DNA from 4 places in the Exiguobacterium sp. OS-77 genome. Region 2 is predicted to be linked to each of the others. Evidence: riboswitches for the same ligand, from Rfam matches in the RefSeq annotation. Region 2 holds a riboswitch; each other region holds the start of a gene.
The links. Region 2 has a riboswitch for S-adenosylmethionine ahead of msrA (peptide-methionine (S)-S-oxide reductase MsrA). Riboswitches for the same ligand answer to the same signal wherever they lie in the genome.
Positions count from the first base shown of each region.

Region 1: linked by a shared signal. The riboswitch ahead of EXG77_RS02680 (methionine ABC transporter ATP-binding protein) and the one ahead of msrA (peptide-methionine (S)-S-oxide reductase MsrA) in region 2 are both predicted to bind S-adenosylmethionine.
Region 3: linked by a shared signal. The riboswitch ahead of EXG77_RS00555 (LLM class flavin-dependent oxidoreductase) and the one ahead of msrA (peptide-methionine (S)-S-oxide reductase MsrA) in region 2 are both predicted to bind S-adenosylmethionine.
Region 4: linked by a shared signal. The riboswitch ahead of EXG77_RS03665 (methionine ABC transporter ATP-binding protein) and the one ahead of msrA (peptide-methionine (S)-S-oxide reductase MsrA) in region 2 are both predicted to bind S-adenosylmethionine.

Region 1 is NZ_DF239008.1:560,502-565,776, reverse strand. It holds gene EXG77_RS02690 (alpha-glucosidase) at 1-1,456, opposite strand, end outside; gene EXG77_RS02685 (aminotransferase class I/II-fold pyridoxal phosphate-dependent enzyme) at 1,605-2,792, shown strand; SAM riboswitch class I at 2,855-2,960, shown strand; gene EXG77_RS02680 (methionine ABC transporter ATP-binding protein) at 3,045-4,058, shown strand; gene EXG77_RS02675 (methionine ABC transporter permease) at 4,048-4,713, shown strand; gene EXG77_RS02670 (MetQ/NlpA family ABC transporter substrate-binding protein) at 4,741-5,275, shown strand, end outside.
Region 2 is NZ_DF239008.1:2,746,941-2,752,215, forward strand. It holds gene EXG77_RS14025 (SH3 domain-containing protein) at 1-989, shown strand, start outside; gene EXG77_RS14030 (putative quinol monooxygenase) at 1,048-1,341, opposite strand; gene EXG77_RS14035 (M20 family metallopeptidase) at 1,419-2,597, shown strand; SAM riboswitch class I at 2,660-2,763, shown strand; gene msrA (peptide-methionine (S)-S-oxide reductase MsrA) at 2,859-3,389, shown strand; gene EXG77_RS14045 (winged helix-turn-helix domain-containing protein) at 3,621-4,220, shown strand; gene EXG77_RS14050 (MFS transporter) at 4,250-5,275, shown strand, end outside.
Region 3 is NZ_DF239008.1:113,739-119,013, reverse strand. It holds gene EXG77_RS00570 (PhoX family phosphatase) at 1-129, shown strand, start outside; gene EXG77_RS00565 (hypothetical protein) at 170-637, opposite strand; gene EXG77_RS00560 (RimK family alpha-L-glutamate ligase) at 715-1,662, opposite strand; gene EXG77_RS00555 (LLM class flavin-dependent oxidoreductase) at 1,659-2,717, opposite strand; SAM riboswitch class I at 2,792-2,894, opposite strand; gene EXG77_RS00550 (DUF975 family protein) at 3,008-3,646, opposite strand; gene EXG77_RS16500 (DUF2325 domain-containing protein) at 3,710-4,408, opposite strand; gene EXG77_RS16495 (hypothetical protein) at 4,414-4,812, opposite strand; gene EXG77_RS00540 (DUF817 domain-containing protein) at 4,900-5,275, opposite strand, start outside.
Region 4 is NZ_DF239008.1:755,073-760,347, reverse strand. It holds gene EXG77_RS03680 (MFS transporter) at 1-276, opposite strand, end outside; gene EXG77_RS03675 (MetQ/NlpA family ABC transporter substrate-binding protein) at 356-1,189, opposite strand; gene EXG77_RS03670 (methionine ABC transporter permease) at 1,222-1,887, opposite strand; gene EXG77_RS03665 (methionine ABC transporter ATP-binding protein) at 1,884-2,906, opposite strand; SAM riboswitch class I at 2,985-3,089, opposite strand; gene EXG77_RS03660 (bifunctional cystathionine gamma-lyase/homocysteine desulfhydrase) at 3,147-4,313, opposite strand; gene EXG77_RS03655 (PLP-dependent cysteine synthase family protein) at 4,306-5,229, opposite strand; gene EXG77_RS03650 (S-ribosylhomocysteine lyase) at 5,226-5,275, opposite strand, start outside.

The DNA of each region.
Region 1 (5,275 bases), 2.2 Mb from region 2:
AGACTTCTCCCTCTAATTCCCGCTCATAGATATAGAGATACGGATCATGAAGCGCTAAGTCTCGGTATGTACCGTAGACCATAATCGGATGATCCTTTCGCATCTGAATCAGCGACTTGTAAAAAGCAAGCACGGACGATGGATCGGCTTCTGCTTGCGCGACATTGATGTCCGTATAATTCGGATTGACCGCTAACCATGGTTTACCACTCGTAAAGCCAGCTGCATGTGTATCGTCCCACTGCATCGGTGTACGGGAATTATCGCGCGCGAGTAACTGCATCGATGAGAGCATGACCTCTGGGTCCTCTCCGCCAGCGATGCGCTCCGCGTATCGATTTCGAAAGGCGACGTCCTGATAAAGCGACGGATCCGAGAAGCGAATCCCCGTCATCCCGATCTCTTCTCCTTGATACACGTATGGAATGCCCGGTAACGTATGCAACATCAAACCGAGTAGTTTCGCACTCTCAACCCGGTATCGTTCACTGCCGAAGCGCGTCACTTGTCGTGTATGATCATGGTTGTTGAGGAACTGTGAATTGACACCTAATGGGTATAAGACGTCGTACCAGCGTTTTTGAATCTCCTTGAATCGTAAGAGATCCATCGCTTCCATGTCGTCCGCGATTTCGAAGTGAAACAGTGTCCGGAGTTCTTTTCGTTCGTCACTGACATATAACAGTCCATCTTCTGGACCGACGAACGGAATCTCACCGACTGTAAACAAGTCTTTACCAGCGAGAACATTCGCATGCATCTCCTGCAAGAAGTCATGCACACCTGGCTGATTCCCAAGGTACGAGAGATCAAACGGATTGGCGACATCCTCGAACGACCGTTTTTTGATCAAGTTGATGACATCCATCCGGAAGCCGTCGATCCCTTGAGCAATCCACCAGTTCATCATATCGTAGATTGCTTGCCTCACAGCTGGGTGCTCCCAGTTCAAGTCCGGTTGTTCTTTGGCGAAGGAATGAAAATAATACTGCCCGCGCTCTTCACTCCACGTCCACGGACTTGGCGCAAAGTACGAGCGCCAGTTGTTCGGAGGCGTCTCTTTCGTGCCATCCTGCCAGATGTACCAGTCATCCTTATCGTTGATCCGCTCACATGACTGACGGAACCAGTCATGCTGGTCACTCGTATGGTTCACGACTAAATCGAGAATGACCTTCAATCCACGGGCATGAGCGGCCGTGATCAACTCCTGTAGATCCCCCATCGTTCCCGCTTTTTCCATGATCTCGTAATAATCGGCAATATCATAGCCGTTATCGACGTCCGGGGAACGATAACACGGATTCAACCACACGACATCGACACCAAGTGAAGCGATGTAATCAAGCTTCTCGATGACACCTCTTAAATCACCGATCCCATCCCCGTTCGAATCTTTAAAGCTACGCCAGTAGACTTGATAGACGACTGCCTCTTTCCAGTTAGCTCGCTTCATCTTCCCACTCCTCTCCCTACTCTTTATTCCCGCTCCACTTATCTGTACCTGTTTATCCGACAATTTTTTTAAATTTCGAAAAAGTTCTTTTCTTTTGACTGAATATTCGTTATCCTTGACGACAATACCACGAAGGAGGCATTCATCCATGAAACATTTCGCTCCATCCATCGCCATTGATCGGCTTCCTGCTCCCGTCTTCGCTGAACTTGCGAACCGAATCGGTGCTGTAAAAGCTGCCGGACATGATGTCATCACACTTGGTCAAGGAACACCCGACCAAACGACGCCTGTACATATTCTCGATGCCTTAAAACAAGCTATCGACGAGCCAACGAACCTTCAATATCCACCATTTCGTGGACATGATTTTCTAAAACAAGCTGTCTCAAACTTTTACGCGACTGAATTCGGTGTCACGATCGATCCGGCAACGGAAGTCGCGATTCTCCTCGGCAGTAAAGCCGGAATCGTCGCCTTACCGCAGACGATCGTCAACCCTGGAGAAGGTGTCATCGTCCCGGATCCAGGATACCCGGATTACCTGTCTGGTGCAGCACTTGCTGGCGCTTACCCGATTACGCTTCCGTTGCTCGAGAAAAATGATTTCTTGCCGGATTATGACTTACTTGATACGACGGACGTTGAGCGTGCCCGGATGTTGTTCCTCAACTACCCGAGTAATCCGACGGGTGCGACCGCGACGGCAGAAGCCTTCGAACAGACAGTCGCTTTCGCCGATGCCCATGATATCTGTGTCGTTCATGACTTAGCATACGGCGGTATCAGTTTCGATGGTCCGACGCGAAGTTTCTTGCAGACGGAAGGGGCGAAAGACGTCGGAATCGAGCTATTCTCACTCTCAAAACGCTTCAACATGTCCGGCTTCCGGATTGCCTTTGCCATCGGAAATCCGTCCGTCATCTCAAGCATCGAAACGTACCAAGAACATCTCTACGTCAGTGCCTTCACACCGATTCAGCATGCGGCGACCGTCGCCCTCACGAGTGACCAGACGTGCGTCCGTGAGTTAAGTCGCTTGTATGAAACACGACGCGATGCGTTGTTCGCAAAACTTGATGCAATCGGCTGGAGTGGACCACGCCCGGGCGGTTCCTTCTTCGTCTGGCTTCCTGTTCCGGAAGGTTACACGTCCCAGAGCTTCACCGATCATCTCCTTGACGAAGCGCACGTCGCTGTGACCCCTGGATCCTTCTTCGGCGAACACGGTGAAGGCTACGTCCGGATCAGCTTGATTGCTGACGTCGAACGTCTAGAAGAAGCCGTCGATCGAATCGGAACGCTCAACCTATTCCGGACACCTGTTGCGGAATAATTCTGAAAAAACATTTGACAGATGGGAATCATTTCCGTTAAAGTAAGTCCCAACAGCATAACTACTTATCGAGAGCGACCGAGGGATTAGGCCCAACGACGTCCGGCAACCACCTGTAAGGAACGGTGCCACATCCTACAGAATGATTTTCATTCTGAGAGATAAGTTACGAAATCTTACACTTTCGTCGCTTTTTTCTGGTTGCTCCGCTACTAGGAAAAAGCGACTTTTTTTGTATGAGGAGATGAGCGGATGATTGAATTCAAACACATTACAAAACGGTTCGTCCGAGATCGGACCCCGATTTTTGCCTTACGGGATGTCGATTTGACGATCCAAAAAGGAGAAATCTTCGGAATCATCGGTGAGTCCGGTGCCGGTAAAAGTACGTTGCTTCGCCTAATCAACGGGCTCGAGCATCCGACACAAGGAACCGTCAAGGTCGACGGTGTCTCGCTCGGCGGGATGTCAAAAGCAGATTTGCGTCAACTTCGCTTGCGGACAGGAATGATCTTTCAACATTTCCAATTGATTCAGTCGCGCAACGTCGCAGATAACATCGCTTTTGCGCTCAAGGCCGCTGGCGTCAAACGAGCAGATTTCCCGGAGCGGATTCGCGAACTCGTCTCGCTCGTCGGACTTGAAGGATTTGAGACGAACTTCCCGAGTCAATTAAGCGGTGGGCAGAAACAGCGCGTCGGGATTGCCCGGGCACTCGCAAACAATCCGACCGTCTTGTTATGTGATGAAGCGACATCCGCTCTTGACCCCGTTACGACACTACAGATCCTTGAACTGCTGAAGGATTTGAATGAACGACTCGGGTTGACGATCGTCCTCATCACGCATGAGATTGATGTCGTCAAACAGATTTGCCATCGTGTCGCGGTCATGTCACAAGGTGAAGTCGTTGAAGTCGCCTCAACCTATGACTTGTTCAGTCAAGCTAAGCATCCGGTGACGCAACATTATGTCGATACGGCACTACAAATCGAATTGCCGGAACGCATCTTACAGGCAACCCCAGGCAAGATCATCCGCTTGCAGTTCACGGGCGAAAAGACCGGTGAGAGTACGTTATCAGAAGCGATCCGCCGTTACGATATCTCAGTCAGCATCTTGCACGGCAAGGTCGACTACATTCAAGACGTCGCCTTCGGTGTCCTCATTGTCAGCTTGACGGGATCATCCGATCAAATCGCTCTTGCCCTCGACTGGCTCGCGACGGAACTTCATGCACTCGAGGTGATTCAGGATGTGGCTTGATCGTATTCAAACGATGTTACCTGAGCTCTTGAAGGCACTCGGCGAGACAGCATGGATGGTCGGAATTTCACTTGCTTTCGCATTGGTCGTCGGGATTCCGCTCGGAATTCTCTTGTTTGTCACCGACCGCGGATTATTTTTTCAAAACCTTGCCGTCCGCCGTGTTCTTGACTTCGTCGTCAACATCGTCCGGTCGCTACCGTTCATTATCTTGTTGGTCGCCCTCATTCCGTTGACGAAGTTCTTACTCGACAATACGATCGGTCCGACGGCAGCATCTGTCAGTCTCAGTGTCGCAGCGATTCCATTTCTCGCGCGACTCGTCGAAACATCACTCCGTGAAATTCCGCCTGGTCTAATCGAAGCAGCGGAAGCCTGTGGGGCGAAACCATTGCGGATCATCGTCAGTGTCCTCTTACCGGAAGCACTCCCTGGCATCATTCAGGGCATCACATTAACGACGATCAGCTTGATTGGCTTCTCAGCGATGGCTGGTATCGTCGGCGGCGGTGGTGTCGGTGACCTCGCGATCCGTTTCGGTTACTATCGCTACGATAATCTCATCATGATCGTGACGATCGTCGTGCTCATCGTCATCGTTCAAAGTATTCAAGCACTTGGCAATCAACTGGCGCGAAAAACAGATAAACGCTAATCACACATACAAAGGGAGAGTGGAATCATGAAAAAACGATATGCCTTTTTAGCAACAGCCTTACTCGGTGCAGGAGTCCTCGCAGGATGTGGAGACAGCAGCGCTGATGAAAAAAACAAGACGATCAAGATCGGGGCGACGAGCGGTCCGTATAGCGACATGGTCAAACAAGCGATTCAGCCACAACTCGAAAAGAAAGGCTATAAAGTCGAAATCGTCGAGTTCAGCGATTACATTCAACCGAACATCGCCCTCGGTAGCGGCAATATCGACGCCAACTTGTTCCAACACTCGATCTATCTAAAAACGTTTTCTAAAGAAAAGAATCTCGACTTAAAAGGACTGATCACGGTTCCGACAGCACCGATGGGACTATACAGTAAAACAGCGAAGACACTTGACGACGTCAAGACAGGTGCTGAAGTCGCGACGCCGAATGATCCGACGAACCAAGCACGGGCACTGAACTTGCTTGCGGAACAAGGGTGGATTGAACTCAAGCCGGATGCTGATCCTCTGACCGTTTCAGAAAAAGATATCGTCAAGAATCCGAAGAAACTCG
Region 2 (5,275 bases):
AGGCAAAACTGTCGGGTAAAAAAATCGGTACGTTGAAAAAAGGAAAATCGATCACCATCTATGGAAAAAGCGGTTATTTTACACGTGTCAAATATAACAATATCTTTGGTTTCGTCGATTCGAGTCGGATCGGACTAAATAAACCAAAAGCAAAAGCGAAAAAAGGGACAACGTTTTATGTCCATCTGGACCAAACGCCACTCTTCTCTGCTGACGTCGCTTACAGTCGGCCAGCTGCCTATTTGAAAAAAGGGACAAAATTGATTGGTCTGAAATCAATTGATGATGATTTTTGGCAAGTTCGCTTAGTCAGCGGTCAAACGGGTTACGTCCTCAACCCTTATATCAGCACGAGCAAACCCGATATGAAACTGACACAAAAAGCAATCAATCGAACGAAAATCTATACCGTCAAACAGACGACATCCTTCTTTTCGAGTCCAACCAGTCCAAAAGGCAGCGGACTCGTTGAGCAAGGCAAACGTGTTTATCCGCGTCACCGGGTCGGAAACTTCTATGTCATCCAGTCAGGCTGGACACCCGTCTATCTTCCGGTCTCAGCTGTGACGATTACGTCCGATAAACGGGTCATTAAAAAGAATAACACGCGCGGTGAAAAGCTGATTCAAGCAGCCGTCCAACATATCGGTACACCTTACACATGGGGATCGCAAAATGCCGTGAACGGTGGCTTCGATTGTTCCGGTTTGATTCACTACGCGACAAATAAGGCTGGAAAATACGGTGGTCGGACGAACGTTCGCGGCTACTGGTACGGTGCTTTCTTTACGAATCGCCGGACGAGTATCTCGAGTGGTAAACGCTCGGATATCGTCTTCTTCCAGAACACCTACACGGATGGTCCATCGCATATCGGAATCATGCTCGATAGCGAACACTTCATCCATGCGGGCGGTTCACAGCTCCAAATCAATTCGATTTATGAACCGCGTTGGCAAGAGCATTTCCTCGGATTTAAATCGATGTAAGACAAAAAAAGACGAAGCCGTCGAATTCGACGGCTTCGTCTCTTCTTATCGCAACACGTCAGAATGTCATCTCGACGTATTTCGTTACTTGTCGATCCATCAAGTATAACTCGATCTGTTCACGGTATGCTTTATAGTGATCGGATGCGATATGCGCTTCAAGTGCCTCTTCGTCCTGATACACTTCATACAGCATGAATTGATGCTCGTCTTCGATCGATTGGTGCAAGGAATAGCGTAAGCATCCTTCCTCTTTTTGTGCGGCATGATAGACCGTTTCTAAAATCGGAAAGACTTGATCCGCGAGTCCTGCTTTGATTGTAAGTACAGCGTTGACGACGATTTCTCCCATGTTTCATTATCCCCTTTCGTGATTACCTGTATCTGTACCCATTTTCACGAAAAAACACACGTCAAAGGAGCTTGAAGATGCAAACTCAACTTTTTGAAGCACTCGAACAATTCGAACCGACGATGATCGCGTTACGGCGTGATTTCCATCGACATCCGGAACTCTCTTTTCAGGAAGTCCGCACACCAGAACGAATTGCAAACTTTTACGCGGAACGGGGCATCCCTCACGAAACAGCCGTCGGAGGTCGTGGTGTCGTCGCGACGATCGAAGGCAAACACCCTGGCCCAACGATTGCGGTCCGTGCAGATTTTGATGCTTTACCACTTCAAGAAGAGACAACACTTGCTTTCCGGTCAATCCATCCCGGTGTCATGCATGCTTGCGGACACGATGGGCATACGGCGATGGTGATGGCTCTTGCTGCTACGCTCTATCCGTTACGGGATCAATTGCAAGGAACGATTCGAATCATTCATCAGCATGGAGAAGAGGTCTTTCCTGGCGGAGCCATCCAAATGATCGAAGCCGGCGTTCTCGAAGGCGTCGATGCGATTTTCGCGACACATCTCGAAAATGATTTACCGGTTGGTACGATTGGGTTTCGGGAAGGACATACATTATGTGCGATCGACGAATTCGAAATCATCGTTCATGGTCAAGGTGGGCATGCCCAGGCACCGCACAAAACAAAAGATGCGCTCGTCGCTGGGGCACAACTCGTCTGTAACTTACAACACCTTGTCAGTCGACGGGTCGACCCATTTGAGCCAGCAGTTCTCGCAATCGGATCCTTCCACGCAGGAACGGCGCCGAACATCGTCACGGGTGAAGCACGCATCGTCGGGGAGATCCGGACGTTCAATGAAACCCTGCGGCATCAGCTCCGACAAGAAGTCGACCTTGTCGCCAAAACGACGTGTGCCGGCATCGGTGCTACTTATTCGATTGACTTCACGACGGGTTACCCGGCGCTTTGGAATCATCCGGACGAGACAAAACTCGTTCAGGAAGCTGCTTCTTTCTTACCGGAAGCATCTGTCCGGTCACTCACACCGATGATGGCGGCGGACGACTTCGCACATTATCTAACACACGTCCCGGGAAGTTACTTCTTTACCGGCTCCGGATATACGGACGGTCGCATCAATCATCCACAGCATCATCCGCAGTACGAGATCAACGAACAAGCGTTATTGGTTGGTGCGAAAACACTCGGAGCGACGGTTTTACGTGCCTTGAAACCTAAGGATTGACTTTATTTCTATGTGAATGGTATCATCACAACAATGATAACGAATGACATCAACTTCATATACCCTTATCAAGAGTGGACCGAGAGATCTGGATCGATGACGTCCCAGCAACCTGCGTATAGCAAGGTGCTACGACCAGCAAAGCGAAAGCTTTGGTTGATAAAAAGCGGCGACTCCTTTTGCAACCAAGCGAAGGAGTCGTTTTCGTTTTTCTCGCTGTCAGACATACAATGGGAATTTCCCACGGAGAGGAAGAGACGGATGGAAAAAGCAACATTTGCAGGTGGATGTTTTTGGTGCATGGTGACACCATTTGAAGAATTACCAGGAATCGAGGGAATCGTATCAGGTTACATGGGCGGTCACGTCGACAATCCGACGTATGAGCAAGTCAAAACAGGAACGACGGGACATCTCGAAGTCGTCCAAATCACGTTTGATCCGAGCCTATTCCCGTACGAGCGTCTGCTCGAACTCTACTGGCCACAAACGGATCCGACGGATGCAGAAGGTCAATTCCAAGATCGTGGCACGCAGTACGCACCAGCGATTTTCTATCATACGGATGCGCAGCATGAAGCAGCAATCGCTTCCCGTGACGCCCTTGCTGCAAGCAATCGTTTCAAACAACCCATCGTGACGCGGATCGATGCCGCTTCTGAATTTTATCCGGCGGAAGAGTACCATCAAGACTTCCATAAGAAAAATCCAGAACACTATAAAAAAGATCGTGCTGCCTCTGGTCGCGATGCTTTCATCGAGCAGGAATGGAAAGATACGACGACGGTCTAATCACCTCGAACCACATACAGTAGCTTAGACTGATTTCAAACATCTCGTTCTTCCCCTACTTTCCAGTAGAAAGTGGAGGATGACCGAGATGTCACTGGAGTCAGTCTTTTTGTATGTAAACAAATGATGTCTTCTTTACCAACACCCTCACACAAATTTGTAATCGTTTACAAATGAAGTCTTTTGTTTTACGGTTAATAAAAATTAACCGGTTAAAAAGGAGATGATTGCATGGAACAAAAAGCGATTCACATATTAGAGAGCTATGAACAGTTAAAAGTGATCAGTGATCCGTTACGAACAAAAATCCTCATGTTTCTCGTCGAAAAACCACATACGGTACATCAGTTAGCCCACTTGCTGACGTTATCCCGCGCAAAGATCCTCTATCATGTACGAGAACTTGAAAAGCATGACTTGATTCGCCTCGTCCGGACGGAAGAACAGGGCGGCAATCTATTGAAATACTATCAAGCGATTGCTCGAGGCTACATTCCTGCCGATCATCTACTGAACTTCGTCGAGACGAATGAAGCGACCCGGCAGTCGTATCTTGAGGTATTGGACCGAGCAAAGACACGCGTCCTCACCGCTCCAACTACTGCTTTTTCTCCTGTGTCTTCAAACGTTGAAGACTGGATGAGCTTATCGCTTCAAAAGGAACTGACGATGTCTGAAGCCAATTTTCGGCAATTTGCTACCAAATATCGTGCTCTATTGGACGAGTTCACACGGTCCCCTTCACTAGACGAAGAAGATAAAAAACACTTCTATATCATGACGACTGCCTTTGCAATTGATGAACCACTATTTGAGAATGACGACGTCTAAACCGGAGGTGCCATATGCTGCCTGTTGAAATGGATACGCAACAATCGCTGTTTAAAAATCGATCTTTTTTATTTTTATGGGGGTCCAGTATGTGCTCTGCCCTCTCCCTATCAACCTATTTATTTGTTGAACAATGGTATGTCATCCATACGCTAAACCAGGCGTCATATCTCGGATTCGTCCTCATGGCCACCTTGTTACCCCGTATTTTTCTCATGTTGTTCGGTGGCGTCTTATCCGATCGCTATAAACGTTCGACGATCATGCGCATCTCGAGCGCTTTACGAATCAGTTTCATTCTCTGTCTTCTCGTATTACTTCATGCCGATCAGCTTACATTGTTGACGATTTTAGGATTCGCCTTGCTATTCGGTAGTGTGGATGCATTCTTTTCGCCAGCGAATGCTTCCTTACTGCCTACACTCGTTCCGAAAGAACAGCTCACTAAAGCCAATTCACTGATTCAAACATCTAATCAAATCGCCCTCTTTTCAGGTCCGATTCTTGGTGGAGTCATCCTCAGCCATTCTTCTTACTCGCACGTCTTTCTCGTGATTTTCGGCACACTCTGTCTGACGCTTCTCTTCACGTATGGTATTCGTGAATCTAAGATCAAGCGATCGCTTCAGCATTCAGCTCTCTTTGAACTAAAAGAAGGGCTACATTACGTCTTTCACCTTCAGCAACTCAAGCAGACACTTTTTCTTGTCATCTGTGTCAATTTCTTTTTCTTTGGACCACTCTTACTCGGAATCCCCTTACTCGTTCATGATGTGCTCCAAGGAGATGCGATGGATTTAAGTTATATGCAAGGGGCTTATCAAATGGGAATGCTCGGAGGGGCGCTCTGGAGTGGTTTAACGCAGAAGAAAGAAAACGGACTTACCTCATCGGTCCGATTGATTGGCGCCTTAGGTTTGCTTTTCTTCCTGCTTAGTCAAGTCCAGCAGATTTCGTTGTACCTGATCATCCTGTTATCACTTGGTGTCCTTTCTTCGATCATCAATATTCGCTTCATTACGTTCATCCAGTCTCAGTGTGCGGAAAAGACGATG
Region 3 (5,275 bases), 2.6 Mb from region 2:
CAAATCACGGCCGTCGATCCAAAAGCGCTCGAACAAGCGATGAAAGACGGCATCGGGATTCAAAAAACAGGTGGTGTCGGTTACCTCTCTGGTTTACCGAGCGGTCATAAATCGTATACGCATCGATAAGATACTAAAAACGGATTCCCAAGCGCGGGAATCCGTTTTTTTATGCGTTGTTCTTCTTTTGTTTTGCTGCCTCTTCTTCCACACGTTGCAGCAGTCCATGAACGATTTTCTCGTTCTCCCGCTCGCCACCGAGTGACAAGAGACTTTTTCCAACAAAGTTCGCCCCCTCATTTTTTCCCGTATAGATCAACAGACAGCGATCATGGTCGATCGGTTTGAGCGTAAAGGTCATCTCGATCTTGAATATTTTAGCCAATGTGAATCCAATCGTATTTTGCTTGAAGTCCGGCTCGTTCGTATAGGCTAAATCGGTCACGATATAGGTTTCGAGTCGATTGCCCTGCATATACGTTTGGCGATAGGTCGAACCGACGACACCCGGTTTTCGTTCAATCACCTCGTGCTGGACGACATTTGGAATCAAACGCTGCAGTCGCGTGTGATCAAACAAGTGCCATGCTTCTTCAATCGGAATATCGAGCTGTCGTTCTTCTCTCCACGTAATCATACACCTGCCCCCTTTTTCTATAGAAATACCCTGTCATCCGGTCTTGTAACGTCCGGCGACAGGGCGAGAGCAGATTCTTATTTTACTGTGCTTGTTTCAAGGGCTGCACCGAGGAACTTCGCTAGTTCGAGCATACCGTAGCGTCCTGCAGCTGCCTCAGCATCCGAATTATAGTTCGTATTTGTATTGACGTCATACGTATAGATCGTACCTGACGTATCCTTAATGAACTCGATACCGGCGACCGCGATTTGGTTCGCTTGGAGGAATGCTTCATATTTTTCAATGATTGGGTCATCGAAGCCTTCAACGATTTGGAACTTCATCGGTGTTTGCGGTGCTTCTTCACCAACTGGGCAGAACAAGTCGTCGATTACACATGCATCCGCTGGGCAAAGCTCAAAACCTTCTGATGTATCGACTCGAACCGCGTAGACGAACTTTCCACCTACGAACTCACAACGTGTGATGTACGGTTCTGGTGCTTGAATATACTCTTGAATCAACGTGATGCCATCGACTGGTTCGTCGAATGTCGGACCGTCGAGATAAGCTTCAAGTGCTTCAATCGAGTGGAACAGCTGGACGCCGAGACCTTTCCCAGCCCGGTTATGTTTCGTGATGAATGACGAAACGCCAATTTCTTTTGCTGCTTGTACGATTTGATCGCGTCCGACGGCAGCCGTCGTCTTCGGTACACGAATCCCAGCCTTACGCAACGCCGTGTATTGATTGACTTTGCTGACTTCTAAACGAAGCGCACGCGTTCCATTAAAGACAGTCCGGTCATGCTCTTCTAACCAAGCGAGGACCCCTTCCGTCAACTCCGGCGCGTAACGATGCCCCCGCGTATGCGAAGAGGCACTCATGCGGCTGTAAAAGACGCCTTCTGGCGGCAGTTCGTCCAGCGGAACGATCCCTTCATTCAAGTGCCACTCTTCATACGGTAACTCGAGTTCTTCGAGACGTTTGATGAGATGGTCCGTCCATTCTTGATTTTCGTGGAGAATATGAATTTTTGTCATGATTGTTGACCTACCTTTCGTTTCGCTTCGACCAGTGGCATTACGTCACGAGCAAAGCGTTCCATTTCTTCGAGTTGTGGTGAGAATTGTAATAAGAGTAACGTGACACCAACAGCTTCGAATGCTAGAATCCGTTCAGCGATTTGTTCTGGTGTTCCGATTAAATTCGGACGTAGACCACGGTTCGAGACGGAATAATCGTTTCGTTCGACCTGTTGCTCCAGTTGCGATTTACTGATGAAATCCTGATAACCGGCATAACCGGCGCTGTCTTCCTTAACGTCCGTGATGCGTTGCCATTCAAGAAGTGCTTCTTCTTCCGTATCCCGACAAATGATGTAGGCCGCAAGACCGAAGCTCTCGAGCGGCGTTTGTCCCGTCGTTTCCCGGCGTACTTTCATATCATTGATTTTATGGGCTACTTCTTCAACAGTACCCCCATGCATGACATAAGCATCACAGTGTTCGACGATCGTTCGTTTTCCAGCTTCACTCTCTCCACCAGCGTAGAGCTTGATGCCTGGACGCTGGACTGGCTTCGGATGGAGTTCCGCCTGCTCGATCGTGTAGTGATGACCGGAGAAGCTATACGGTGACGCATCTGCCCATAGTCCTTTCATGACCGTGACGAACTCTTCCGTCCGAGCATAGCGTTCATCGTGCGCTGTGAAGATACCGTTGTATTGTTTCGCTTCCTCTGCCCACCACGCTGAAACGACGTTGAGCGTAAAGCGTCCACCACTCAACTGATCGATGTTTGCCGCCATCTTCGCTGTCGTCGCTGGATTATGGAACCCGGGACGAACCGCTGTCATGATCTCAAGGCGTTCCGTCGTTGCAGCAATCGCTGCTGCCGTCGTCCATGCCTCAAGACTCGGTTCCTTGATGCCTTTAATATCGTTCAAGTTCAGTTCCGCGATCAACGTCGTCGAGAAGCCGATCCGTTCTGCTGTTTGTGCGACTTGTTTCGCATAATCGAAGGTCGGTGGCATCTGTTCATCCTCGACATTACGTAACCATCCCCCAAAAATCGGTAACCAAAAACCATACTCCACTCCATCGTCCCCCTTATCATAAAAAAACGCTCTTTTCGAAGTTCGAAAAGAGCGACGGTATCTTGTCCTGTCCGCTCTTATCTTCGGAAGGTATCCCTTCCTGGAAGTAGCACCTTCCGCCACGGCGGGGTTGCTGAAGTGTCTTCGGGCCAGTCCCTCGACTTCTCTAGATAAGATGTGTTGCATTCATCGTACAAAATTCACTGAACTAAAGCAACTATTAAACCGTCTTTTCCCATCGGAATTATTTCGCACATAAAAAAATCCCGACGTAGTGTCGGGATCCGGTATTAATATGGTGCGACGAAATCTGATGTTGGCTCTGGCGTTTGTTCACCACGAACACGATCATAAAATTTTGCAAAGGTAACACTGAAATATGGTGTAATCCACAAGAATGCTAGGCCGAGGGTAACGATCCCTAAAAGAGCCCAACCAATAAACGACAGTAGCAGAAGGAATGCTTCCATTTTATGCCCGTCCATCATTTTTCGGGAGCGTGTAATGGCCTCTAAGATACCAATCGATGGTTCATCTCGCAAAATATAGAACGTTAGCATGTAAGAAAATGATTTAATGATTCCCGGTACGACTAATAGCAGTAACCATAAGAAGATAAAAAAGAGTTGTACGATGGCTAGACCAATCACTTTGAAAAACATACCATATGGTTCAAATAAATCCGTCACTTTCGTTTCTTCTCCGCGAGCAATCGACATCGCAATCCAAGTCCAACCGACTCCGACCGGGATCAATAAAATCGATACCAACGATACGACGAGATCCATCGTATTAGCTGGTTCATCTATATCTGATCCAAATAATCCAGGCACACCTTGAATGATACTAAACAGAATAACTGTTAGGACTGCGAATCCCCAACGACCGCTGAGCGAATCCTTCGCTGCTTTTTTTAATTGAGATGACATGAGTAAGGTCCTCCTTGAAAAATAAGTTCTCACCTTACTCTACGGCTAATAACTTCTAATGTTTCACTGCTTTTTCAATAATTTCCCCTCTTGTTTCTGTTTCAACCAAGCGCGCTCAAGTTGCCGCTCACACGCCGTGTATAACGAGCGTCGACCGTCGAGCCGTTCCATCGCGAATGGAATACCATGCTTTTTCGCCTGAGCGATGACATGTGCACTCGCTGCATGAGAGACACGGCTCGTCACGACGACAATCGCGTCCGACTTTTTGGCGAGACAAGCAATCTTTTTCGCGGACTGTGCGTCCCCTGCTAGATGAATTAATTCGATCCCCGTCGGCGCAAAGAACTCACGATAGACAGCGGTCTGTTGTTCGTTTCCAACGATAACAAGACGCATGCCTGTGAAGCGCGTGAAATCTAACGGTGTCTTATCAACGAAATCCATCAATTGTCCCGGTACGGCTGTTGTTACGATCGGTTCAATCGTTTGCTCTTTTGGCATACGGACGCGACGCTGCGCTTTTTTAGCTTTCGGCACCGGTTGCCGTTTCATTTTTCGTGCATACCGATTTGACTTTTTTGTTGTCACAGGCGTCTTCACTACCTGTTGTTCTATCGCTGACGGACGGTTGGATGATGCGTTGACGATCGGCTCTTCATACGTGAACGGATGCTTCCAAGCAATCGTTAATGTATCCTTCCGTCCCCGCCACATGACGAGATCGACAAGTTGCCCTGCTTCTAGTCGGAAATAGCGCATGTCTTCTACCGGTACAACATAATAGAACGATCGACACGGACCCGGACTTCCATGCCGTGCTCGAGATTCCAATCGCGGACGTCTCGTTCAGAAATATGACTGCCCGACCATTCTAGTAAAGTACCGCCTTTTAACCCCCGCTGAAACGTATAGGCATAACGTTGCTTGCGTACTGGCTCGACCTGTACTTGCGGTGGCATGACGATGGTCTGCTCTAGCTCTATTGCTTCATCTATGACCAATGTTTCTTGAACGTCGCGCGGTGCATAATACGCTGACATCTTGACCCATTCATCGATTCCGTTTACTTCGTCGAGCCAGAGTTGCCAATCTTCATACCGCTCCACGGCCGCTAATTTCATCTGTACCAATTCAGTTGCTCGTTCCATCACCTGTTGCATCATCCATGACCACTTCCTTTGCGTTTTTTTCACTATAGCAACGAAAAAACGCGGAAGTAGTTCAAAAAAACAGCCTGGTTATTTTTTTGCTTAGGTACGTTGTTGAATTTCCACAGCCGGATCCTGACGCTTGTATTTTGCGACGATGACGATCAAAACCGTGATGATCACAAGCAGGAACCAAGAAGACAATTTTCCAAGATCAACGACTGCCCATCCGCCTTCTTGATGCGGATAGACCCAGCCTTTAAAGAACGTTACGATATTCTCCGCGATCCAAATGAAAAAGGCGATCAATAAAAAGGACAGGACGAGCGGCATCCGGTAGATCGTTTGCTCGATCGTAAAATGAACCCATGACTTATAGAAGACGAGAACGACGAGGACCATCAATAGCCAGCGTGCATCGAAGATCCAGTGGTGGGTGAAGAAGTTGAGATAGACGAGACTCCCGACGCTGATCGCA
Region 4 (5,275 bases), 2.0 Mb from region 2:
CAGCGCAATGAAGACGATCGCGAATCCGATCGTTCCGGCAAGCATCATCGCCCGGCGACCATACCGGTCCGACAAGGTGCCGCCGATGAAACTCATGACGAGACTGGCGATCGCCGAGATACTGAGTACCCAGCCAACATCGACAGGATCAAATTTCAGGACGGTCGTCATGTAGATGGCGAAGAACGGCATCGTGATGAACGTTCCGAGACGTGAGAAAAACGTCCCGAACAAGACCCCGAGTGTCAACGGATGCAGTTGACGTATGCGTTGCATATGATTCCCCCTAACCCCTGTTTCAGACAAATGAAAAGCATCCTTCCATTATATAGGAAGGATGCCGGCTTCGGTGAACTTATTTGCTGACTGGAACGACCGCACCTTTGTACTTGTCGAGGATCCAATCTTGGTTTTTCTTTTCGTGCAGAACGTCAAGAAGTGCTGTGACACGCTTGTCTTTTTCATCGCCATCACGTGTAACGATGATGTTGACGTATGGTGAAGACTCATCTTCTGAAGCGATCGCGTCTTTCAATGGGTTCAGACCGTTATCGATCGCATAGTTCGTGTTGATGAGGACGGCGTCGCCTTCATTGTTTTTGTAAGCTTGCGGAAGAAGTGATGCTTCGATGTTCGTCTTGAACTTGAGTTTCTTCGGGTTCTCCGCGATATCACCGAGTTGTGCATCTGTCGTTTTACCGTCTTTAAGCTTGATCAATCCTTCATTTTGAAGGAACGTCAAGACACGACCGCGTTCCGCGACGTTTGAGCTCGTTAAGATCGTTGCACCGTTTGGTAACTTATCGAGTGACTTGTATTTCTTCGAGTAAATACCGAGTGGTTCAACGTGGACGCCACCTGCGTTCGCGAACTTATATGATTTGTTTTCTTTCTCTTGTTGCTCAAGATACGGTACGTGCTGGAAGTAGTTCGCATCGATTTCTTTTGAAGCGAGCGCTTTGTTCGGAAGTACGTAATCTTGGAACTTCTTGATTTCAAGCTTGTAACCTTTTGCTTCGTATTCTTTTTTGACGTGCTCAAGAATCTCAGCGTGCGGTACGTTCGAAGCACCAACGACGAGTGTTTTGTCGTCGCTACCTGATCCTGATGATTTTTCGCCACATGCAGCAAGGCTAATAGCTAAGACGGATACAGCAGCAGTACCTACGAATTTTTTCCAAGTTTTCATGAATGATTCCTCCAATATGATTAAGTTTCGAATTAACGTTTATCGATCGCGCGGATCAGCAAGTCACCAATGATTTGGATGACGAAGACGATCGCTAAGATTAAGAGTGTCGCAATGACGATGACATCGTTTTGAGAACGCTGGAATCCTTCGATGAAGGCCATGTCCCCAAGTCCACCTCCGCCGACTACTCCGGCCATTGCCGTATAACCGACAAGTGAGACGAGTGTGACCGTGATACCAGAAACGATGGCAGGCAACGCTTCCGGGATTAAGACTTTATAGATGATCTGGAACTTCGTCGCGCCCATCGATTCAGCTGCCTCGATGACACCTTTATCGACTTCGCGTAACGCGAGTTCAACCATCCGACCGTAAAATGGTGCAGCACCGAAAATCAGTGCTGGTAATGCTGCCGTTGGTCCGAGGAACGAACCGACGATTGCTGTCGTAAATGGAATCAATAAGATCAGTAAGATGATGAACGGAATCGAACGGAAGACGTTGACGACCAAGCTCAACACTGAATAGAACGCCCGATTCTTGAACAATAACTCTTCGTTTGTCGCATACAATAGTAAACCAATGATCAAACCGAGGACGAATGTCGAAACACCAGCGATTGCCGTCATATAGACGGTACTGCCTGTCGCTTCCCACACCATGTCCCAATCTAGATTGTCAAAGAATGAAATCATCGGTGATCCACCTCCACTTCAACATCACTGGCTTGAAGCTTCGTGATGACCGCTTGTGTTGCTTCTGTTTCCCCGATCAACTGAATGAACAGTGTACCGAGTGCCCCTTCCTGTGATTGACCGACGTTTCCGCCGATGATATTGAACAGGACCGGCGAATCCTTCATGACTTCCGCGAGGATCGGGCTTTCTGCTGTCGATCCGACGAACGTCAACTGAACGATTTTTCCGGTTGGGTACCGTTCGCGTAGTTTCGCGAACGTTAACTCGTTCTCCGACGGCGACGTCAATTGTTTGACGAATTCCTTCGTCATCGCTTGCTTCGGATGACGGAAGACTTCTGCGACCGGTCCTTGCTCGACGATTTTACCGGCTTCCATGACGGCGACCCGGTGACAGATTTTTTGAATGACGTGCATCTCGTGTGTGATCAAGACGATCGTCAGTTTCAGTTTTTCATTGATGTCGACGAGTAACTCAAGGATTGAGTCCGTCGTCTTCGGATCGAGTGCACTTGTTGCCTCGTCACATAAGAGAACGTCCGGGTTCGATGCCAGTGCCCGAGCGATACCGACACGTTGTTTTTGACCACCGGATAATTGTGACGGATAGGCTTTTTCGCGTCCGTCCAAACCAACGAGTTGGATCAGTTCCGCGACCCGTTCCTTGCGGTGTGCTTTCGGGAAGCCACCGAGCTCGAGTGGGAACATGATGTTCTCTTCAACCGTCCGTGACCATAGTAAGTTGAAGTGTTGGAAGACCATCGAGACATTCTTGCGGACGCCTCGTAATTCCTTAGGTTTTAGTGATGTCATTTCAACACCATCGATTTGGATCGAACCACTCGTTGGTGCTTCGAGCATATTCAGTAATCGGATCAGGGTCGATTTCCCTGCTCCGGAATAACCGATTATTCCAAAAATTTCACCGCGCTCGATTGTCAGGTCGACATTCGCGACGGCTTCGACCGCTCCGCGCTTTGAGCGATAAATCTTTCCTACGTCTTGTAAACGAATCACAACTGTCCCTCCTAAAATAAAAAAAGTGCGCGCGTTTTAGAGCAAACGCGCGCACTTTTCAGTACACAAAACCATTTGCTCTCATCTCCCAGACTTTTGTCTGCTGGAATTAGCACCACTTCGGATTAGATCCGCGGTTGCCGGGTTTCATCGGGCCAGTCCCTCCACCACTCTCGATAAGAGTTTCGGTATTAAGTTTGTAGAATATATTCTGAATATTAGCAGGGGTTATTTTTGTTGTCAAACAGTTTTTTCAGAAACTTTTTCGAGGAACGTGAAAGCACGTGTTAAGTCTTCTTTCAAATCTTCCGCATCCTCAAGTCCAACTGAAATCCGAACGAGACCGTCCGTGATGCCGAGTTCTGCCCGACGTTCTGCTGGGATCGACGCGTGCGTCATCCGTGCAGGCACCGAAATCAGACTCTCGACGGCACCAAGACTCTCAGCGAGTGTGAAGAAGTGTGTCGCCTCGACGAGTTTTTCTGCGTTCGCTGCTGAACCGACATCAAAGCTGATCATCCCACCAAATCCAGTCGCTTGTTTCGCTTGGATGTCGTGACCAGGATGCGATGCAAGTCCTGGGTAGAAGATGTTCGAGACGATGTCTTGCGCTTGTAGGAACGCAACGAGATCATGTGCTGTCTCTTCGATCGCATCCATTCGGATACCGAGTGTACGAAGACCACGGACGAGCAAGAAGCTGTCTTGCGGTCCAAGCACGCCGCCTGTCGAGTTTTGGATGAAGTGCAGCTCTTCGCCGAGCGCATCATCTTTGACGACGACAAGTCCAGCGACGACGTCCGAATGTCCGCCGATGTATTTCGTCGCACTGTGCAAGACGATGTCTGCACCAAGTGCGAGTGGTTGTTGATGATAAGGTGTCGCGAACGTGTTGTCGACGACAAGTTTAAGATCGTGACGTTTGGCGATCGTTGCGATTGCTTCAATGTCCGTTACTTTCAACAACGGGTTCGTCGGTGTTTCGACGTAGACGATCTTCGTGTTGTCTTGGATCGCTGCTTCCGTTGCCGCAAGGTCCGTCGTATCGACGAATGTCACTTCGATGTTGAACTTCGGTAAGACGCGTTGCATCAAGCGGAACGTACCGCCGTAGACGTCATCTGTCATGACGATATGGTCGCCAGACTCCAGCAAGTGGAAGACGGCATGAATCGCTGCCATCCCAGAACCGAAGGCAAAACCACGTGCGCCGCCCTCGAGATCTGCAATCAATCGTTCGATGCTCGTCCGTGTCGGGTTCGCTGTCCGTGAGTATTCGTATCCGTCCTTAAGTTGACCGATTTTATCCTGCTTGTATGTGCTTGTTTGATAGATTGGAGGTGTGACGGCTCCTGTTGCCCGGTCGACACCTGTTCCTCCATGAATCAATGCTGTCTTCTTACGCATGAGTTTCGTCCACCTTTTCAAAGATTTGTTGGCTTAAGTAGCGTTCGGCACTGTCTGCGAAGACGGTGACGATCGTACTGCCGGGGTGACGCTTTGCGATATCAAGCGCAGCAACGAGCGCTGCACCTGCTGAACTACCAACGAGTAATCCTTCGCGAGCAGCGAGTGTATGAACCGCGTCAAATGCATCGCGGTCAGAAATCGTATGAATCTCATCAACGAGTTCACGCGGAACGAGGCTTGGCCATTTCGCTGTACCGATACCTTCTGTCTTATGCGGACCGGCTGGACCACCATTCAAGACGGAGCCTTCCGGTTCAACGATTGCTGCTTTTGTACCGAGACGTTGTTTTAAGAAGTCCGCTGTTCCGGCGAACGTACCACCTGAACCACAACCGGCAACGAACCAGTCGATATGCGGTAAGTCCGCAATCAGCTCAGGACCGAGTGTCCGCTGATACGTGACTGGGTTCTCTTCGTTTTCGAATTGTAACGGAACGTAACTATTCGGAATTTCCTGACCGAGTTCTTTTGCCCGGTCGATGGCCCCTTGCATATCGAGTTCAGTCGGCGTGTTGACGACGGTTGCGCCGAGTGCCCGCATCAACGTCTGCTTTTCCTGACTGAATTTTTCCGGAACGACACAGATGACTTGGAGATCGTATTTTTTAGCGGCGAGCGCCAAGCCGATGCCGGTATTCCCGGCTGTCGGCTCGATGATCGTACCGCCTGGTGTCACATGTCCGTTTTCGATTGCTGCATCAACGAGTTGAATGCCAAGGCGGTCTTTGACGCTGCCCCCAGGGTTCATCCATTCGAGCTTCGCCAAAATGCGCGTACCAGCAGGCAAATCGAATGAAGTGATCTCGTAGAGTGGTGTGTTTCCGACGAGGTCGCGGACGTTGTTCGCGATCATCCGAAGACGATGTCCCATTCATCACGACCGGCAAGCATTTTCTCGG